Regions from separate parts of the Allobosea sp. 2KB_26 genome, predicted to be linked through region 1. Evidence: predicted binding sites of a transcription regulator. Region 1 holds the regulator's gene; each other region holds the start of a gene.
The links. Region 1 encodes LexA, which represses DNA repair genes until DNA is damaged. Its sites were predicted from a motif close to TGTTCNNNNTGTGTTCNG; they were not measured.
Positions count from the first base shown of each region.

Region 2: a site for LexA is predicted at 1,642-1,659, ahead of recA (recombinase RecA). Genes of this name have one in related genera too.
Region 3: a site for LexA is predicted at 3,172-3,189, ahead of AB4099_RS07555 (helicase-related protein). Genes of this name have one in related genera too.

Region 1 is NZ_JBFRHE010000012.1:82,512-88,601, forward strand. Features, by position in the region: gene AB4099_RS25885 (anthranilate synthase component II) at 1-571, shown strand, start outside; gene trpD (anthranilate phosphoribosyltransferase) at 585-1,598, shown strand; gene trpC (indole-3-glycerol phosphate synthase TrpC) at 1,606-2,415, shown strand; gene moaC (cyclic pyranopterin monophosphate synthase MoaC) at 2,412-2,900, shown strand; gene AB4099_RS25905 (molybdopterin molybdotransferase MoeA) at 2,897-4,108, shown strand; gene lexA (transcriptional repressor LexA) at 4,190-4,894, shown strand; gene AB4099_RS25915 (ComEC/Rec2 family competence protein) at 4,888-6,090, opposite strand, start outside.
Region 2 is NZ_JBFRHE010000001.1:159,262-165,351, reverse strand. Features, by position in the region: gene alaS (alanine--tRNA ligase) at 1-290, opposite strand, end outside; gene recA (recombinase RecA) at 472-1,518, opposite strand; gene AB4099_RS00835 (hypothetical protein) at 1,685-2,164, opposite strand; gene cckA (cell cycle histidine kinase CckA) at 2,222-4,729, opposite strand; gene flhB (flagellar biosynthesis protein FlhB) at 4,805-5,872, opposite strand; gene fliR (flagellar biosynthetic protein FliR) at 5,882-6,090, opposite strand, start outside.
Region 3 is NZ_JBFRHE010000001.1:1,555,408-1,561,497, reverse strand. Features, by position in the region: gene cobT (cobaltochelatase subunit CobT) at 1-142, shown strand, start outside; gene AB4099_RS07570 (esterase-like activity of phytase family protein) at 139-1,146, shown strand; gene rpmB (50S ribosomal protein L28) at 1,314-1,601, opposite strand; gene AB4099_RS07560 (DUF3108 domain-containing protein) at 1,867-2,700, shown strand; gene AB4099_RS07555 (helicase-related protein) at 3,288-6,090, shown strand, end outside.

The DNA of each region.
Region 1 (6,090 bases):
CGTCCACCTGATCGGCGGGCTTGGGGCGGAGGTCGAGGTTCGCCGCAACGATGCCCTTACCGTCGAAGAGGCGCTGGGCGGAGGGCATGACGCAATCGTATTGTCGCCAGGTCCCTGCACCCCCAATGAGGCCGGCATCTGCCTTGACCTCGTGCGCCAGGGCGCCGACAGGAAGCCGATCTTTGGCGTCTGCCTTGGCCTCCAGACCATTGGTCAGGCCTTTGGTGGCGAGATCGTGCGCGCGCCGCTGCCGATGCACGGCAAGATTTCGACCATCAGCCATCACGCCCGCGGCCTCTTTCACGGCGTCAACGGGCCGATCCAGGCAACGCGCTACCACTCGCTCATCGTGGCACGCGAAAGCTGCCCGACAGAGCTGGAGATCGAAGCCGCGACGGAAGACGGGCAAATCATGGCACTCTCGCACCGCTCCCTGCCGGTGCATGGCGTGCAGTTCCACCCCGAGAGCATCGCATCGGAGCATGGTGCGACGATCCTGCGCAATTTCCTCGGCCTGGCGGAACGATGGTCGCAGACACAGGACCGCGCCGCCCTTTCCGAAACAGCCTGACTTCGAAGAACCCATGGACGATTTCAAACCCTTCATCGCCAAGGTGGCGACCGGCGCCTCGCTCTCCCGCGAGGAGGCGCGAGATGCCTTTGACACCATCCTGTCCGGCGAGGTCACCAATGCGCAGGCGGCCGCCTTCTTGATGGCGCTGCGCGTCCGTGGCGAGACTGTCGAGGAGATCGCCGGCGCGGTCAGCGCCATGCGCGGCAAGATGCTGCCGGTGAAAGCTCCGGCCGGCGCGATCGACATCGTCGGAACCGGCGGCGATGCATCGGGCTCCTATAACGTCTCGACGCTGGCTGCGATCATCACCGCTTCCTGCGGCGTGCCGGTCGCCAAGCATGGCAATCGCGCCGCCTCGTCACGTTCCGGAGCGGCCGACGTGCTCACAGCGCTCGGCGTCAAGGTGGGGCTCGAGCCCGCGGGCACGGAGCGTTGCATCGCAGAGGCCGGCGTCGGCTTCATGTTCGCACCGACCCATCACGCCTCGATGCGGCATGTTGCGCCGGTGCGCACCGAACTCGGCACCCGCACCATCTTCAACCTGCTCGGGCCGCTCTCCAACCCGGCCGGTGTCAAGAGGCAGCTCGTCGGCGCCTTCTCAGAGACCTGGCTCGAGCCTATGGTGCGCGTGCTGTCTGCGCTCGGCTCCGACCGCATCTGGGCCGTGAACGGTTCTGACGGCCTTGACGAGATCACCACCACCGGGCCGACCCGCGTCGTCGCGCTCGACAAGGGCAAGATCGAGAGTTTCTCGATCAGCCCGGACGATGTCGGCCTGGCCCGTGCAAAGCCCGAAGATCTGCGGGGCGGTGAACCGGCACAGAATGCCGAGGCGCTCCGTGCGGTTCTCGACGGCAAGAAGACGCCCTTCCGCGATATCGCGGCCTTCAATGCTGCCGCCGCGCTCGTCGTGGCCGGCCAGGCCAGCGATTTGCGCGATGGCCTCGCCCGCGCCACCTCGGCGATCGACAGCGGCAAGGCCAAGGCGACGCTGACCGCCCTCATCGCCTGCTCGAACGCGTGAGGACGTCATGAGCGACATCCTCGCCCGCATCGAGGCCTATAAGCGCCAGGAGATCGCCGCAGCCAAGGCCGCAGTGTCCCAGGCGGAGATCGAGCAGCGCGCCCAGGCTGCTGGTCCCGTGCGGGGCTTCACGGCCGCGCTTACCGCGAAACACGCGGCCGGCAAGCCTGCATTGATCGCCGAGATCAAGAAGGCCAGCCCGTCCAAGGGGCTGATCCGCGCCGATTTCGACCCGCCATCTCTGGCGCGCGCCTATGCCGAAGGCGGCGCGGCCTGCCTGTCCGTGCTGACAGATGCGCCCTCTTTCCAGGGACAGCCGGAATTCCTGCATCAGGCGCGCGCGGCGAGCGGCCTGCCCGCCCTGCGCAAGGATTTCCTCTACGACCCCTATCAGGTCTTCGAGGCTCGCGCCTGGGGCGCCGACTGTATCCTGATCATTATGGCTGGCGTCGATGACGGGACGGCCCGCGCGCTGAACGAGACGGCAAAGTCGCTCGGCATCGACGTTCTGGTCGAGGTTCATAACGAAGCCGAGCTCGATCGTGCCCTCGAGCTCAACAGCCCGCTGCTCGGCATCAACAATCGCGACCTTCGCAGCTTTGCCGTCGATCTCGCCGTCACCGAGAGGCTGGCGCCGCGCGTCCCCGCGGACCGCATCATCGTTGGCGAGAGCGGCATCTTCAGCCATGTCGACATCGCACGGTTACAGCGTGCCGGCGTCCACACCTTCCTCGTTGGCGAGAGCCTGATGCGGCAGGACGATGTCGCCGCTGCGACCCGTGATCTTCTGACCGGTTCTGCGCGCAGCGCAGCATGAGCAAGCTCAGCCATCTCGACGCCAGCGGCCAGGCCCATATGGTCGATGTCGGCGACAAGGAGGAGACCTCGCGCATCGCTGTCGCCGAGGGCTATGTCGTCATGCAGCTCTCGACCTTGGCCATCGTGCGCGATGGCGACGCCAAGAAGGGCGACGTGCTTGGCACCGCGCGCCTGGCTGGAATCATGGCCGCCAAGCGCACGCATGAACTGATCCCGCTCTGTCACCCGCTGCTGATCAGCAAGATCAGCGTCGACCTCACCCTGGACGAGACATTGCCTGGGGTGCGCGTGAGCGCTGAGGTCAAGATGAAGGGACAGACCGGCGTCGAGATGGAAGCGTTGACCGCTGTCGGCGTCGCGTGCCTCACAGTTTACGACATGGTCAAGGCGGTCGACCGGGCGATGCGGATCGAAGGCATCAGGCTCGTTCACAAGTCCGGTGGAAAATCCGGCACCTTCGATCTCCCGGAAACTGCGCGATGAGCCTCACGCCCGTCCCCGTCGCCCTGAAGGCGCTGATCGACAGCGTTCCGGCACCGACACCGTCAGAAACGCTGCCGCTCGCACATTGCGTAGGGCGCGTGCTCGCCGCCGATCTGCAGGCGCTTCGCACCCAGCCCCCCTTCGCCCATTCCGCAATGGACGGATACGCCGTTCGCGCAGACGACATTGCGCCGGCAAATGAATTGCGGGTCATCGGCGAATCGGCTGCCGGTCGCTCCTTCTCAGGGATGGTCCGCTCGAATGAGGCTGTTCGCATCTTCACGGGCGCTCCGATGCCTGAGGGCGCCGATACCATCCTGATTCAGGAGAATGCCGACGGCGTCGGCAGCTCGACGATCCGCGTGCGCGAAAGTGCCGAGCGCGGCAAGTTCGTTCGTCAGGCAGGATTGGACTTCTCCGAGGGCGAGGTGTTGCTTCTCGCCGGCAGCCGACTCGACAGTGCGAGCCTCGGCCTCGCGGCAGCCATGGGCCACCCCACACTCGCTGTGCGTCGCAAGCCACTGGTCGCGATCCTCGCGACCGGCGACGAACTGGTCCAGCCGGGCGAGCCGGTCGGACCCGACCAGATCGTCGCGTCCAACAGCTTTGCACTCGCCGCGCTGGTTGAGCAGGCCGGCGGCACAGCGCTCGATCTCGGGATCGCCCGCGATGATCATGCCGACCTCGCCGACAAGATTGGTCAGGCACGGAAGACCGATGCCGATGTGCTGATCACCCTGGGAGGAGCCTCGGTAGGTGAGCACGATCTCGTCCAGGCAGCGTTGATCGGGCAAGGCATGGCGCTCGGTTTCTGGAAAATCGCCATGCGGCCGGGCAAGCCGATGATGATGGGTCGCCTCGGCCGTATGGTCGCGCTCGGCCTGCCCGGAAACCCCGTCTCGTCCATCGTCTGCGGGCATCTCTTCGTCGTGCCGCTGCTCAGGGCCCTCCTCGGCGTACCGGAACCGGAGCGCGATCTGAGTGAGCCTGCTATCGTCGGAAGAGATTTGCCGGCAAATGATGAGCGGCGGGACTACATGAGGTCGGAACTGATTCTCACCCCGGAGGGATGGCTGGCAACGCCCTTCACCAAGCAGGATTCCTCGATGCTGGCCAGTCTGGCCCGCGCCGACGCGCTACTGATCCGCGAATCATTTGCTGCGCCGGCAAACAAAGGCGACAACTGCCGGATCATCCGCCTACGCTGAGCGTGCTTGCGGAACACAACGCGAACCTGTATGGTGTTCGTGCTTTGTTTCGATTCCGTACGAAGAGCGCTGGCGGGGACCATGCTGACACGCAAACAGTTCGAACTGCTTCGTTTCATCCAGGAACGCCTGCGCGAGACTGGGGTGCCCCCCTCCTTCGACGAGATGAAGGACGCGCTCGATCTGCGCTCCAAGTCCGGTATCCATCGCCTGATCATGGCGCTGGAGGAGCGCGGTTTCATTCGCCGCCTGCCCAATCGGGCCCGGGCGCTCGAGATCATAAAGCTGCCTGAAGGGGCTGGCGGCCCTCAGGCGACGCGCGGACGGTTCAGCCCCTCCGTCGTCCAGGGTGGCCTTGGCAAGGTCCGGCCGATCGCACCGCCCCCGGAAGAGGACGTGCGCTCCACGGTCGCGATTCCGGTCATGGGGCGGATTGCCGCCGGTACACCGATTTCCGCGATCCAGAGCCGCAGCCATAGCGTAGCGCTGCCTGCCGATATGCTTGGCCCCGGTGAACATTTTGCTCTCGAGGTGCGCGGCGACTCGATGGTGGAAGCCGGCATCCTCGACGGTGATACGGTCGTGATCAAACGGCAGGACACGGCCAATACCGGCGATATCATCGTGGCCCTGATCGATGACGAGGAAGCGACGCTGAAGCGGCTGCGCAAGCGCGGCTCCTCGATCGCTCTGGAAGCCGCCAATCCCGCTTATGAAACAAGAGTGCTGGGACCGGACCGCGTCAAAATTCAAGGCCGCCTGGTCAACCTGATGCGGCGCTACTGAAGCCGATCGTGGTCTTCAGCGGCCACGGGCAGCGGGGCCGTTGACGATGATTCCGGCGGCGTAGTGACAGACCGCGCCCGCTTGCGGCTCCAGGGGCGATCAACGCCACCCTGCTCGGATAAATGCGTGCGCCAGCCGCCCTTGTGGCTGACAAGGGCCGTTGCACCATCGCGCGACAATGCCAGGCGGTCGATCAGCCGTGCAGCGCAAGGACTGGTCCAGGGAATCGGCGTGATGACGAGGTCAGCGCGCCTGCAGTCCTCGACGATGGCCAGGCGATCCCGAGCAAAGGCAATGCTTCGTCCATCCTTGCTGCGGACGACACAACCCAGAGTGTCGCAGGCTGCGCCTTCCCGCAGGCTGTTGTCGTCAGGCCGGCGATTATCGCCATCTGCGTTCAGCCATTGTTGCAGCACGAAGCGGCTCGGTTGACCGGCCAGGATCATGCGGTCATCACCCCCGCGGACCAGGATGCCGGAGCCATCACGTTCGATCAGGATATCGGGCCTCTCCGGCTTGGCTGCCACGACCAGTCCCGCGATCAGGGGAACGACGGCCAGAAAGCGCAGCGGTGTCGTCCAGAGCGTGATCCAGAGGAGCGCGGCGGCAAAGCATGCGAGCGCCGCGGTCCCGAACGCAGGAATGACCACTGCGGAGTGGTCGAATCCTGCAACCCAGCGCGCCGATTGCAGCACATAGTCCGAAGCGACTCCCATTAACGCCCAGGCCAGCCAATCCAAACCGAAGGGATAGGCGAGCACGCCGAAGACGGCCGCAGGCATGACGATCAGTGAAACGAACGGCAAGGCGAGCGCGTTGCCGAGCAGGCCGAAGGGGTTGAACGTCTGGAAGTGATAGGCACCGAAGGGGGCGGTTGCTACCGTCGCCAGCAGGGTCGTGACCGTAAGCCCGACGACCGCGATCCAGATCGGACGCAGCGGCCAGGGCAGGTTCGCTGGGGCCTCGGAGTGGCCGCGATCCTCCCAGCGCTCGGCGAAGGCGATCAGAGCCGCAACAGCACCAAAGGACATCTGGAAGCTCGGACCGAGCAGCGCGTCAGGCTCGCGCAGCAGAACGATCATCGCGGCAAGAGCCAGGTTGCGCATGCTGAGCGCCGGGCGATCGACGAGGATCGCACCGAACATGACCAGCGTCATGATCAGCGAGCGGACCGTCGCGACCTCGGCTCCTGAGAA
Region 2 (6,090 bases), on a different contig from region 1:
GAGAAGTTCCCCAGCATCTCGAAGAAGGTGTGGTGACGCGCAGTGTAGCCGACATTGTCGAGGTCGTTGTGCTTGCCGCCGGCACGCACGCATTTCTGCGCTGACGTGGCGCGCTGGTAGGAGCGCTTTTCCTGTCCGGTGAAGACGTTCTTGAACTGCACCATGCCTGAATTGGCGAACATCAGCGTCGGGTCATTGCGCGGCACGAGCGGGCTCGACGGCACCACCTCATGGCCGTTCGCCTTGAAATAATCGAGGAAGGTGGACCTGATTTCGTTGACGCCGCTCATCGCAATTCGAACTCTGCTTCAGGATGGGTGGCCGGGCGGGCCTGCTGTTGGGGATCGGTTCTAGTCAGCGGCTTTGCGCCTGTCCAGAAATCCCGTGACAAGGCCTTGGCACATAAAAGAAACGGGCGGCCCCGAAAGGCCGCCCGACGAAAATACCCTGCCGCTGACGCGGAGATGAGGCTCAGGCGTCGCCCTCGTCGAGATCATCGTCGGTCGGTGTCGCCTCATCGAGAATGCGATCGGCAACGAGGCCGGAGTTCTGCCGGATCGTGGCCTCGATGCGCGCCGCGACGTCCGGATTGGCCTTGAGGAAGGATTTGGCGTTCTCCCGCCCCTGGCCGAGGCGCTGGCTGTCGAAGGAGAACCAGGCTCCGGCCTTCTCGACCATCCCGGCCTTGACGCCGAGGTCGATCAGTTCGCCAACCTTCGAGATGCCCTCGCCGAACATGATGTCGAACTCGACCTGCTTGAAGGGCGGCGCCACCTTGTTCTTCACGACCTTGACGCGGACCTGGTTGCCGGTGGCCTCATCGCGCTCCTTCAGCGTCGAGACGCGGCGAATGTCGAGGCGCACCGAGGCGTAGAATTTCAGGGCGTTGCCACCGGTCGTGGTCTCGGGCGAGCCATACATCACGCCGATCTTCATGCGGATCTGGTTGATGAAGATGACCATGCAGTTCGAGCGCGAGATCGACGCGGTGAGCTTGCGCAAGGCCTGGCTCATCAGGCGCGCCTGGAGGCCGGGCTGGACATCACCCATCTCGCCTTCGATTTCGGCACGGGGCGTAAGGGCCGCAACGGAGTCGACGACCAGCACGTCGATGGCGCCGGAGCGAACCAGGGTGTCGGTGATCTCGAGCGCCTGCTCGCCGGTATCTGGCTGCGAGATCAGGAGATCGTCGAGATTGACGCCAAGCTTGCGGGCATAGACCGGGTCGAGTGCGTGCTCGGCATCGACGAAGGCGCAAACGCCACCCTTCTTCTGGGCCTCGGCAATGGTGTGCAGCGCAAGCGTGGTCTTGCCGGAGGATTCAGGTCCGTAAATCTCTATGACGCGGCCCCTGGGGAGCCCGCCGACGCCGAGCGCGATATCGAGCCCGAGCGAGCCGGTCGAGATGGTCTCGATCTCGATCGCCTGCTGGTTCTTGCCCAGGCGCATGATCGAGCCCTTGCCGAAAGCCCGTTCGATCTGCGAGAGCGCCGCATCAAGCGCCTTAGCCTTGTCCATCGAAGAGCCTTCCACGAGCCGGAGATTTGCCTGATTCACAACGTGCGCTCCTTATGGCAGGGGCGCGATCACTTCTCAATGTGCGCCGTGAGCAAATATGGTCATGGTTTGTTCTTGTCTTCAAGTTCTTTTTTTGTTCTCGTTCATCGCCTCCACGCACGGCTGTTCAAATCCGGCTGTCGCCCTTCGCCTGCATGGCCCGGACCTGCATCGCGTTGCCGAGCCGCTCGAGCTCCAGCGTGTAGCAGTAGAGCGCGAAGATGACGGCGATCAGGAGCGCGCCGCGCCAGCTCAGATCGAGATAGCCAAGATCGAGTACCGGGACGTGCCGCAGATAATAGAGCGAGAACAGAGCGCCGCCGAAGATGAAGCCGATCCTGGCGGCGAACGAGACCAAGTGGCCGATCACCAGGCCGCGATAGCTGGCCGGGATGGTCACATGGCGCAAGCGCCACCAGTAGCAGGCCTGGCCGATCACGACCGCAAGCATCATCTGCGACGCACCGCCGAGGGAGGCGGTGACAACCGTTCCGATATTGTCGATCAGCAGGAGGAAAATGCCCCGCATATTGGAGAGCACGACGATCGCGCAGAGGGTCTGGACGAGAAGCAGGACCAGGTATCTGCGTGAATTCCTATCCGACATCGCGCTGTCCGCATCGTTCGAGGACGCTGCGCCTCGCTATCTGCGCAGCCTCGCGCCTCAGCTCATCGCCGCCTTCACCGTCTCGACCAGCTGCTTCATCGTGAAGGGCTTGGGCAGGAAGTGGAATTGCTCGCCTTCCGGCAGGTTCTTGCGGAAGGCCTCTTCCGCATAGCCGGAAACGAAGACGACCTTGGTGGCCGGGTTGCGCTGGCGCAGCTCGCCAAGCAGGGTTGGCCCATCCATTTCAGGCATGACCACGTCGGAAACGACGAGGTCGATCTTGCCGTCATGCTTGAGGAAGATATCGAGCGCCTCCACGCCCGAGGCCGCTTCGTGCACGGTATAGCCGCGCGAGATCAGCATGCGGGCATTGAGGGCCCGCACCGCGTCCTCGTCCTCGACCAGCAGGATGACGCCGGCGCCGGTATGATCGGCTGCGACTTTCTTGGGCGCCTCCTTGACGGCGTTGTCGGCGGCGATCTCCTCTTCCGTCGGCACGTGACGCGGCAGGAAGATGCGGAAGGTCGTGCCCTTGCCGACGGTCGAATCGACGAAGACGAAGCCACCGGTCTGCTTGACGATGCCGTAGACCATGGAAAGGCCGAGGCCCGTGCCCTTGCCGACCTCCTTGGTGGTGAAGAAGGGCTCGAAGATCTTGTCGAGATGTTCGGCCGGGATGCCGGTGCCGCTGTCTTCGACTTCGAGCATGACATAGTCGGCAGCAGGCAAGGCCTGGTGGCTAAAGCCGGCGCATTCCTCCGCAGCGACATTGCGTGTGCGGACCTGCAGCTTGCCGCCGTCCTGCATGGCATCGCGCGCATTGACCGCGAGATTGACGATGACCTGTTCGAGCTGACCGAGATCGGCCTTGACCGGCCAGAGGTCGCGGCCCTGGCGAATGTCGAGCGAGACCTTGTCAGCGACGACGCGCTTCAGCATCAGCGAGAGATCGGAGAGTACATCGCCGAGTTCGAGCACCTGTGGGCGCAGCGTCTGGCGGCGCGAGAAGGCGAGCAACTGCCGGACCAGCGAGGCCGCCCGGTAGGCGTTCTGCTTGATCTGCATGATGTCGGGGAAGGACGGATCGGTCGGCTTGTGGCTGGCGAGCAGGAACTCGGACGCGTTGATGATGACCTGGAGCACGTTGTTGAAATCGTGCGCGATGCCGCCGGCGAGCTGGCCGACGGCCTGCATCTTTTGGGCCTGGTCGATATTGTCCTTGAGCTTGCGCTCGGAGGTGGTCTCCAGCGCATAGACGATGGCGCGCTCACCATCACTGTCCTCGGTCGCTGCGACCGGAGAGAGATAAAGTTTGGCGGAGCGTCCGTCCTCGCCCGAGAGGTTGGCATCGAGCGGGGCGATGTCGCTGCTGCCGGCCATCGTCGCCGCGAGCGCCTCGTCAAGACTGCCCGGCGCGACGAGATCCTGGATCATAGCGGGCTGGCGGCCCTGCTGCGTCAGTCGGGTGAAGGCGGCGTTGGAGCGCAGGATCGCACCGTTGCGGTCAACGGTGGCGATCGCCATCGGCGTCGAGTGGAAGAAGCGGGCAAAGCGCACTTCGGCATCGCTGCGCCCGTCGGATCCAGCTTCGCCGGTCGTCCGGTTAAGTACGAGGGTGCGAGAGGGGCCAGCGCGGCTATCGCTGCCGAAGGCGACCTGATGATGCAGCCTGACTGGCAGGGTCGTGCCATTGCGCCGGCGCAGATCGACATCGAGGACCTCGACGCGGACATCGCCGGGCTGACCGCGAATAGCCTGGATCAGGGCAGCCGCGTTCGAGGTTGCGATGTCGTCGAGATGCAGTCCGCCCGAGCCGAAGCGGGCGAGGTCATAGTCGAGCCAGCCCGAGAGCGTGGCATTGATATAGGGCACCTCGCCATCGGCGTCGATCGAGAGGAAGCCAGCCGGTGCGTGATCGAGATAATCGATCGCGTGCTGGAGTTCCTGGAAGGCGTTCTCCTGGCGCTCACGCTCGGGCGTCACGTCGGAGACGCTCCAGAGCATGGCGGCCTTGCCCTCGCGGCGCACGGGGGAAACGCGAATTCGATACCAGCCGACGGTATCGCGACCATTGAGGGCGGGCTCGAGCCGGACTTCCTCCGCCAGCCGGCGGCCATCGCGTGCAGCGGTCGCCAAGCGGTAGATCGCTTCCGACACCTCCGGGCGACCGGTAAACAGGCGCTCGACCGGCTTGATGTCGCTGGCTCCGCGCGCCCCGGCCAGCGCCAGATAGGTTTCGTTGGCGTAGACGATGCGGTTCTCGCCTTCGGTGACGACGACGCCGTCATCGGCGCTGTCGACGATGGCCTTGGTCAGGTCGTTGCGCGCTGCACGGCCCGAAAACTGAACGAGGCCGATCGAAAAGGCGAAGAGGCCGAAGACACCGATCACCGAAAGCAGGGCCAGCAGGCCCAGGATCAGCGGTTGCGCCCATTCATTGGCAATGAAGCCGAGCGCGATTGCGGCTCCGACGAGCACGCTGGCGACAAGCAGGATCACGATCAGGCCGATATGGCCTGACTTGTCGGAGCGATCGATCGCGGTTGTCGCCGTGGTTCCGCTCATGCGGCTGGTCCGTCCCGTTTCATGCCTCATCGCCGCCTGCGAGGGGCTTAGCGCGCAGGTCGCGCAGATTGCGAGTTAGGCGCGCCGACCCTTCAGGCGCAAGACGTAACCGATGACTTCGGCCACGGCCTGATAGTGTTCGACAGGAATTTCTTCGTCGATATCGACTGTGGCATAGAGCGCGCGGGCCAGCGGTGGGTTCTCGACGATCGGCACGCGATGCTCCCCCGCGACCTCGCGGATCTTCAGGGCGAGCGCATCGACGCCTTTGGCGAGGCAGAGCGGGGCGCCCATGCCCTGTTCGTATTGAAGTGCGACGGCGAAGTGGGTCGGGTTGGTGATGATCACGGTCGCCTTCGGGACCGCGGCCATCATGCGTTTCCTCACCCGCTGCGCGCGGATCTGACGCAGCTTCGCCTTGACCTCGGGATTACCTTCGGAGTTCTTGAACTCCTCCTTCAGCTCCTGCTTGGTCATACGCTGACGCTGGTACCAGCTGAAGCGCTGATAGACGAAATCGCCAATTGCGATGACTGCGAAGAGCGCGAGCACGCTCGCCATGAGTTTGATCGTCAGCGACAGCGTCGCCGGCAGCATCGCGGCGACGCTCATCTGTGCGAAGCTCTCGAGCCGGTCGTGTTCCTTCCAGAGCGTCAGGCCGACGACGGTGCCGATCAGCAGGATCTTGGCGAGGCCCTTGGCAAAATTGACCCAGGCCTCCTTTCCAAAGAGCCGCTTGGCCCCGGCCATCAGCGAGATCCGGTTGAATTTCGGCATCAGCGGCTCGACGGTCCAGAGCGGCTTGTGCTGGATCAGTGCGCCCGCAAGCCCGGCGCAGAGGATGAAGGCGAAGGGCAGGCCGAGCGCCATGAAGCCGGTCATCACGCCCTGCTTGGTGACGTTGAAGAAGGCCTCGCCGCTGGAGGGCACCTGATGCGCGTTCATCAGGAAGGAGCGCAGGGAGAGCGCCGCACTGCTCGCCGACCAGCCGGCTCCGACCAGGAGCGCCAGTGTGAAGCCGCAAAGGACGAAGAAGGTGCCGATCTCCTGCGAGCGGGCGATGTCGCCCTTCTCTATTGCCTGGTCCAGCTTTCGCTGAGTCGGGTCTTCTGTTCTGTCCTCGTTGTCGGCGTCCTCTGACATCGCCGCTCCTCAGTTGCCGGTGAACTGGCGAAGGAAGTTGCCGAGATCCTCGAGGAAGACGCCCATCATCACGCCGACGACGGCGAGCAACACGAGCATGCCACCGAGGATCGAGGCCGGCACGGCGAGGAAGAAGACCTGAAGCTGCGGCATCATCCGCGCCAGCACGCCGAGCCCGAGATTGAAGAGCAAGCCGAAGACGATGAAGGGGGCGGAAA
Region 3 (6,090 bases), on a different contig from region 1:
CGTGACGCGTTATTATCGCCGCGCCGTCACCATCGTCGATGCGGAGGAACTCGGCGGGGTGATGACGGAGAAGCTGGCCGAGCTCTTCGAGGAGGACGGTCCCACCGCTGGCAAGGCCCCGGTTTCTCGTCGCATGCAATGAGGCTGACCAGACGCGGCGTTCTCCTGGGGCTGGGCGCCGCCAGCTTCGGCTTGCCTGCCGCTCAGGCTCAGAGCATCGAGCCGGGCCGTAGAGAGCTCACCATCAGCGTGCGCGGCTTCGATGCTTTCGAGCCGCGCAATCCCGGCAAGAGCCGCTTCGGTCAGCTCAATTTCCGGGGCGGGCTGGTGTTGCGCGGCGACCATCCGCGCTTCGGCGGATTTTCCGGCCTCTGGCGCTCACGCAACGGCGTCGATCTGGTTGCGATCACCGATAACGGTTTCTGGCTGACGACGAAGACTGTCTCGGAGAAGGGGCGGATCGTGCGCTTCGAGCAGGCCGAACTCGGACCAATCCTCGGCGCTTCCGGGCGCCCGCTGCATCGTTCGCGCTATTTCGATACGGAGAGCCTCACGATCGCCGATGGCGTCGCCTATATCGGCGTCGAGCGGACGCATGACGTCCTGCGTTTCGATTGGTCGCGGGACGGTGTCGAGGCGCGTGCGCGCATCGTCCCGGTCCCGCGCGAGGTGAAGCGCCTGCCGAGCAATCGCGGGCTGGAGGCGATTGGTGTTGTTCCGGCCGGGCAACCGCTTGCGGGCGCGGTCGTTGCCATTGCCGAGCGCTCGGGCGGGGAGGACGAACCGACGCTCGGCGTGATCATCGGGGGGCGGCAGCCCGGCCTGTTTCAGGTACGGCGCCATGGCGGCTTCGACATCACCGATCTGGCCTTCCTGCCCGGCGGCGACATGCTGCTGCTGGAGCGCTGGTACAAGCCTCTGCGTGGTGTCGGCATGCGCATTCGCCGCGTTCCCGGCGCAAGCCTCCGGCCAGGTGCGATGCTCGATGGCCCCTCCCTGATCGAGGCCGATCTCGGCCAGGAAATCGACAATATGGAAGGGCTTTGCGTCCATCAGGAGCAGGGCAAGACGGTTCTGACCCTGATCTCGGACGACAATTTTTCCTTCCTGCAGCGCACCGTGCTGCTGGAGTTCGAGTTGGGGTAAGGGGGCCCGCGTAACGTCATGTTCGCGCTTGCGGCGAGCACGAGTCCTGAATGTGCCGGCGACCAAGCACCGTGAACAGACGATACAGGGCTGACCACTCGCCTTCTATGCAAACGAAAAAAGCGGCCTTTCGGCCGCTTCATTCATTCCGTGAAGAAACCGCGCGCTCAGTTGGTCGCGAGCTTCTTCTCGATGTCACGCTTCAGCGTGAGTGCGCCGGTCGAGAGGTTGCCTGCCGGCTCCTTGACCAGGAAAGCGTCAAGTCCGCCACGGTGATCGACCGTACGCAGGGCGTTCGCCGAGACCCGCAGGCGCACGGAGCGGCCAAGCGCGTCCGAACGGAGCGTGACATTGACGAGGTTCGGCCGGAAGACGGTCTTCGTCTTGCGGTTCGAGTGGCTGACGAGGTGCCCGGTGAGGGTGGCTTTCCCGGTCAGTTCGCAACGGCGAGCCATGATATCGTTCCCTTGGAACCGGTTGTCTCAAACAAAAATGCCGACACGCGACGTGCCGGCCCACGAGCACCGGAAGTCAAATTGAAGTCGCGGGTCTATAGCCAAGCCCGGCTGCGGCGTCAAGGACCGCGACAGATTCCATAGCACGATCGGGGCGGCGGCGGCGTGGCGGCATTGCCACTCGCCAAACTTTGCAAAAGGGGTCACGATTCGGACCGATTCGCAGTGCATGCCGGTGCGAAGCATGCCCGTCCGGAGGAGTTGGATGAAGCCCGCCATCGCGTCGTCCCTGGCCGGACTTGGTCTTGCTGCGCTGGCCCTGGCCTCCGGCATCGGGGCGTCGTCAGCGGCGGCTGCCTCGTTGGAGGCCAAATATGATGTCTCCCTGCTCGGCCTGACGCTCGGCACCGCCCATCTCAGCGGCGGCATCGACGGCAGCAGCTACAAGCTCGATATCGTGGCCAAGATGACGGGTCTGGTCGGCAGTTTCACGGGCGGACGCGGCTCAGGGGCGGCAACCGGCAATCTTCATGGCGGGCGCCTGTCGCCTGCAACCTTCGCTGTTTCGTCGGCGAACTCAAGCGAGAGCCGTACCGTGCGCATGGCCCTCGACGGTGGCACGGTGCAGGCCGTGGATATTGCGCCGCCGATCGACGACAAGCCCGATCGTGTGCCGCTCAACGAGAGCCACAAGCGCAATGTGGTTGATCCGATCAGTGCCTTCCTGATGCCTGTGGAGGGCAAGGGCGGGAACGGTGCCGCCTGTAACCGGACGCTGCCGATCTTCGACGGCGCCGCGCGCTATGACATCAAGCTGAGCTATTCCGGTTCGCGCCAGGTGAAGCTCGAGGGCTATAGCGGCCCGGTCACGATCTGCCAGGCGCGTTATGTGCCGATCGCAGGGCATCGGGCCCTGCGGCCGAGCACCAAGTTCATGACCGAGAATCGCGAGATCAACACCTGGCTCGCCCCCGTCAACGGCACCAATGTGATGGTGCCGATCCGCATCTCGGTGAAGACCATGATCGGGACGGCGGTGATCGAGGCATCGAGCTTCAAGGTCGATCCGACCACCACCACGGCCGCGCGGCAGAACTGAGCGGCTCGGTCGCGCCGGGCTGCTTCTCCCGCATCTCGCCGCGCGCCGGCGCCGCAATTGATCAAATGGCAACCGAGCAGGCGCGCGGCGAGATGTGCCGCCTCGGCAGGAAAACCGGCGCCCCTGGATCGCCGCAGAGCAGCGGTTTTGGATAGGTCGCGGCATGAAGTGCCGCGTGGTTGGACATCTTCGAGCCGGGCTGGCCTTGCCCGCACCGCGCTGGGGCGGTGGTTCACACCGATCCCGCGCTGTTGCGTCGGCAGAAAACATGAGGCTGCCCCTCGTTTCGCCGTGAGCACGACATAAATAGCGCGGAGCACTGTCGGCGCCCGGCCGTTTACGCTGGTCGCGAAAATGAGTGGATCAAGCTCGTGTCACGATTCCAGATATGGTGGTACGCGCGGCCGTCCCCGCGATATCTTGCCGTGAACGAAACCCGATTCTGTCGGAGTCAGCGATTCGGGCTTGCTTCGTTCAGGACTCGTTCCGCAGCTTAATTTCGGCGCTCCAGCTTGTGCCAAGGTAGGACGCTTTCCTCGGTGTCTGCTACCGGCAAGGGCCCAAAGGAAACGATCGGTCGCGTCTTGATTTCAGCACGCTCTCTTCCGCCCTCGGTTCGTGCGCAGGGTGTCACAGCAGTTCTCGGGCCCACCAATACCGGTAAGACGCATCTGGCGATCGAGCGGATGGTGGCGCACCCGACCGGAATGATTGGCCTGCCGCTGCGCCTGCTGGCGCGCGAGGTCTATGGTCGCGTGGTCGATAAGGTCGGCCCCGAGGCGGTGGCGCTGGTCACCGGCGAGGAAAAGATCAAGCCGCAGCGGCCCCGCTTCTGGGTCTGCACCGTTGAGGCCATGCCGCGCGATCTCGCCGTTGATTTCGTCGCGATTGACGAGATCCAGCTCGCTGCCGATCTCGATCGCGGTCATGTCTTCACCGACCGCCTGCTGAACCGCCGCGGCCGGGCCGAGACGATGCTGATCGGCGCGGGTACCATGAAGCCGCTGATCGAGCAGCTCATTCCCGGCGTGAACGTCGTCACGCGCCCACGCCTGTCGCAACTCACATTTGCCGGCGACAAGAAGATCACCCGCCTGCCACGACGCAGTGCGATCGTCGCTTTCTCCGTCGAGGAGGTTTATGCGATCGCCGAACTGATCCGTCGGCAGAAGGGCGGGGCGGCCGTGGTGCTCGGCGCGCTCTCGCCGCGCACGCGCAATGCCCAGGTTGAGATCTACCAGTCGGGCGACGTCGATTATCTCGTTGCGACCGACGCGATCGGCATGGGTCTCAATCTCGATGTCGATCACATCGCCTTCGCGTCGGACCGGAAATTCGACGGTCATCATTTCCGCAAGCTGAACCCCGCGGAGTTCGGCCAGGTTGCCGGGCGCGCCGGCCGCCATCTGCGCGACGGCACCTTTGGCACGAGCGGGCGTTGTCCGCCCTTTGACGCCGAACTGGTCGAGGCGATCGAGAATCACCGTTTTGAATCGGTGCGGCAGCTGCAATGGCGCAATTCCGATCTCGATCTGCGCTCCGTCGACGGGCTGATCGCCAGCCTGAACGTCCAGCCAACGGAGCAGGGGCTGACCCGTGCGCTAATCGCGGAGGACATGACGACGCTGGAGGTTCTGGCCCGCGATGCCGATGTCAGGCCGCTGGCGCAGGGCCGTGCAGCAGTCGAGCGGCTCTGGGAGGTGTGTGGCCTGCCGGATTATCGCAAGATCGCGCCGATGCAGCATGCTGATCTCGCCACCACGCTGTATCTTCGCCTGATGCGCCACGGACGGCTCGATCCGGACTGGTATCGTGCCCAACTCGATGCGCTTGACCGGACCGATGGCGAGATCGACACGCTGTCAGCCCGCATTGCGCAGGTCCGAACTTGGACCTATGTCGCAAACCGTCCTGACTGGTTACCTGATCCAGAGCATTGGCAGGGGGTGGCGCGTCTTGTAGAGGACAAACTGTCGGACGCTTTGCACGAGCGGCTAGCCAGCCGTTTCGTCGATCGGCGCACGAGCGTGCTGATGCGTCGTTTGCGGGAGAATGCAATGTTGGAGGCTGAGGTCACCACGACGGGCGACGTGCTCGTCGAGGGACAGCATGTCGGGATGCTTCAGGGATTTCGCTTCACGGCGGATCCCAAGGCTGGCGGGCCCGAGGCGAAAGCCTTGAACATGGCCGCGATGAAGGCGCTTGCCAGCGAGATCGAGGCGCGCGCCGCGCGTGTCGTACTCGCGGCTGATGATGCCTTCGTGCTTTCGCATGACGGGCTGGTGCGCTGGATCGGTGAGCCGGTCGCGCGGCTTGTCGCCGGCGACAAGGTTCTGGAGCCGCGCCTGCGCTTGCTGGTCGAGGAGCACCTGACCGGACCGGCGCGTGAGCAGGTCGACGCGCGCCTCACTCTCTGGCTGAAGAACCACATCGCCCGTCTGCTTGGTGCGTTGCAGTTGCTCGAGAATGCCGAGAATGTCACCGGCATCGCGCGCGGCATCGCCTATCAGGCCGGGGAGTCGCTGGGCGTGCTGGAGCGCGCCAAGGTTGGCGAGGAGATGAAGACGCTGGATCAGGAGGGCCGCGCGGCACTCCGTCAGCTCGGCATCCGCTTCGGAGCCTTTCATCTATACGTCCCCGCCCTGCTGAAGCCGGCGCCGCGCGCGCTGGCGGCCCAGCTCTGGGCGCTGAAGCATGGCGGACCCGATACGTCTGGCCTCGACGATATTGCCCATCTCGCAGCCTCGGGCCGGACATCCTTTGCCGTCGACAAGGCGGTGCCGAAGGGCCTCTATCGCGCTGCCGGCTATCGCGTCTGCGGCGAGCGCGCCGTGCGTGTCGATATCCTCGAGCGGCTTGCTGACCTGATCCGGCCAGCTATCGCCTATCGCCCGGGCCTGACCCAGGGCCAGCCGCCCACCGGCGCGGCCGATCAGGACGGTTTTGTCGTGACCGGTGCCATGACCTCGCTGGTCGGTTGTGCGGGCGAGGATTTCGCCTCGATCCTGCGCTCCCTCGGCTATGTCTCGGCCAAGCGTCCGGGACCGGCGATCACAGTGCCGCTGGCGCAGCCACCGGTCGCGGCTGCCGCTCCGGTCGCTGAGGCACCGACGGCGGACACAACGGACGTTCCAGCTGGGCACGAGGCCGTTGCGACGGTCGGGGCCGATGAGGCCGGCGCCGGTGTTGTCGACGAGCCCATGGCTACCGCTGACATCGAGACCGCCGAGGCTGCCTCGCTGGAGGCTGCCGCGCCTGAAACGGCCGACGCCCCGATTGCGGTGGAGACCGAGCTCGAGCAGGCCGCGCATCCGGTGCCAGCCGATGCCATGTCTGCTCTGCCGGCACCTGCCGACGAGACACCTGTGTCCGAGACACTGGCCCTTGAGA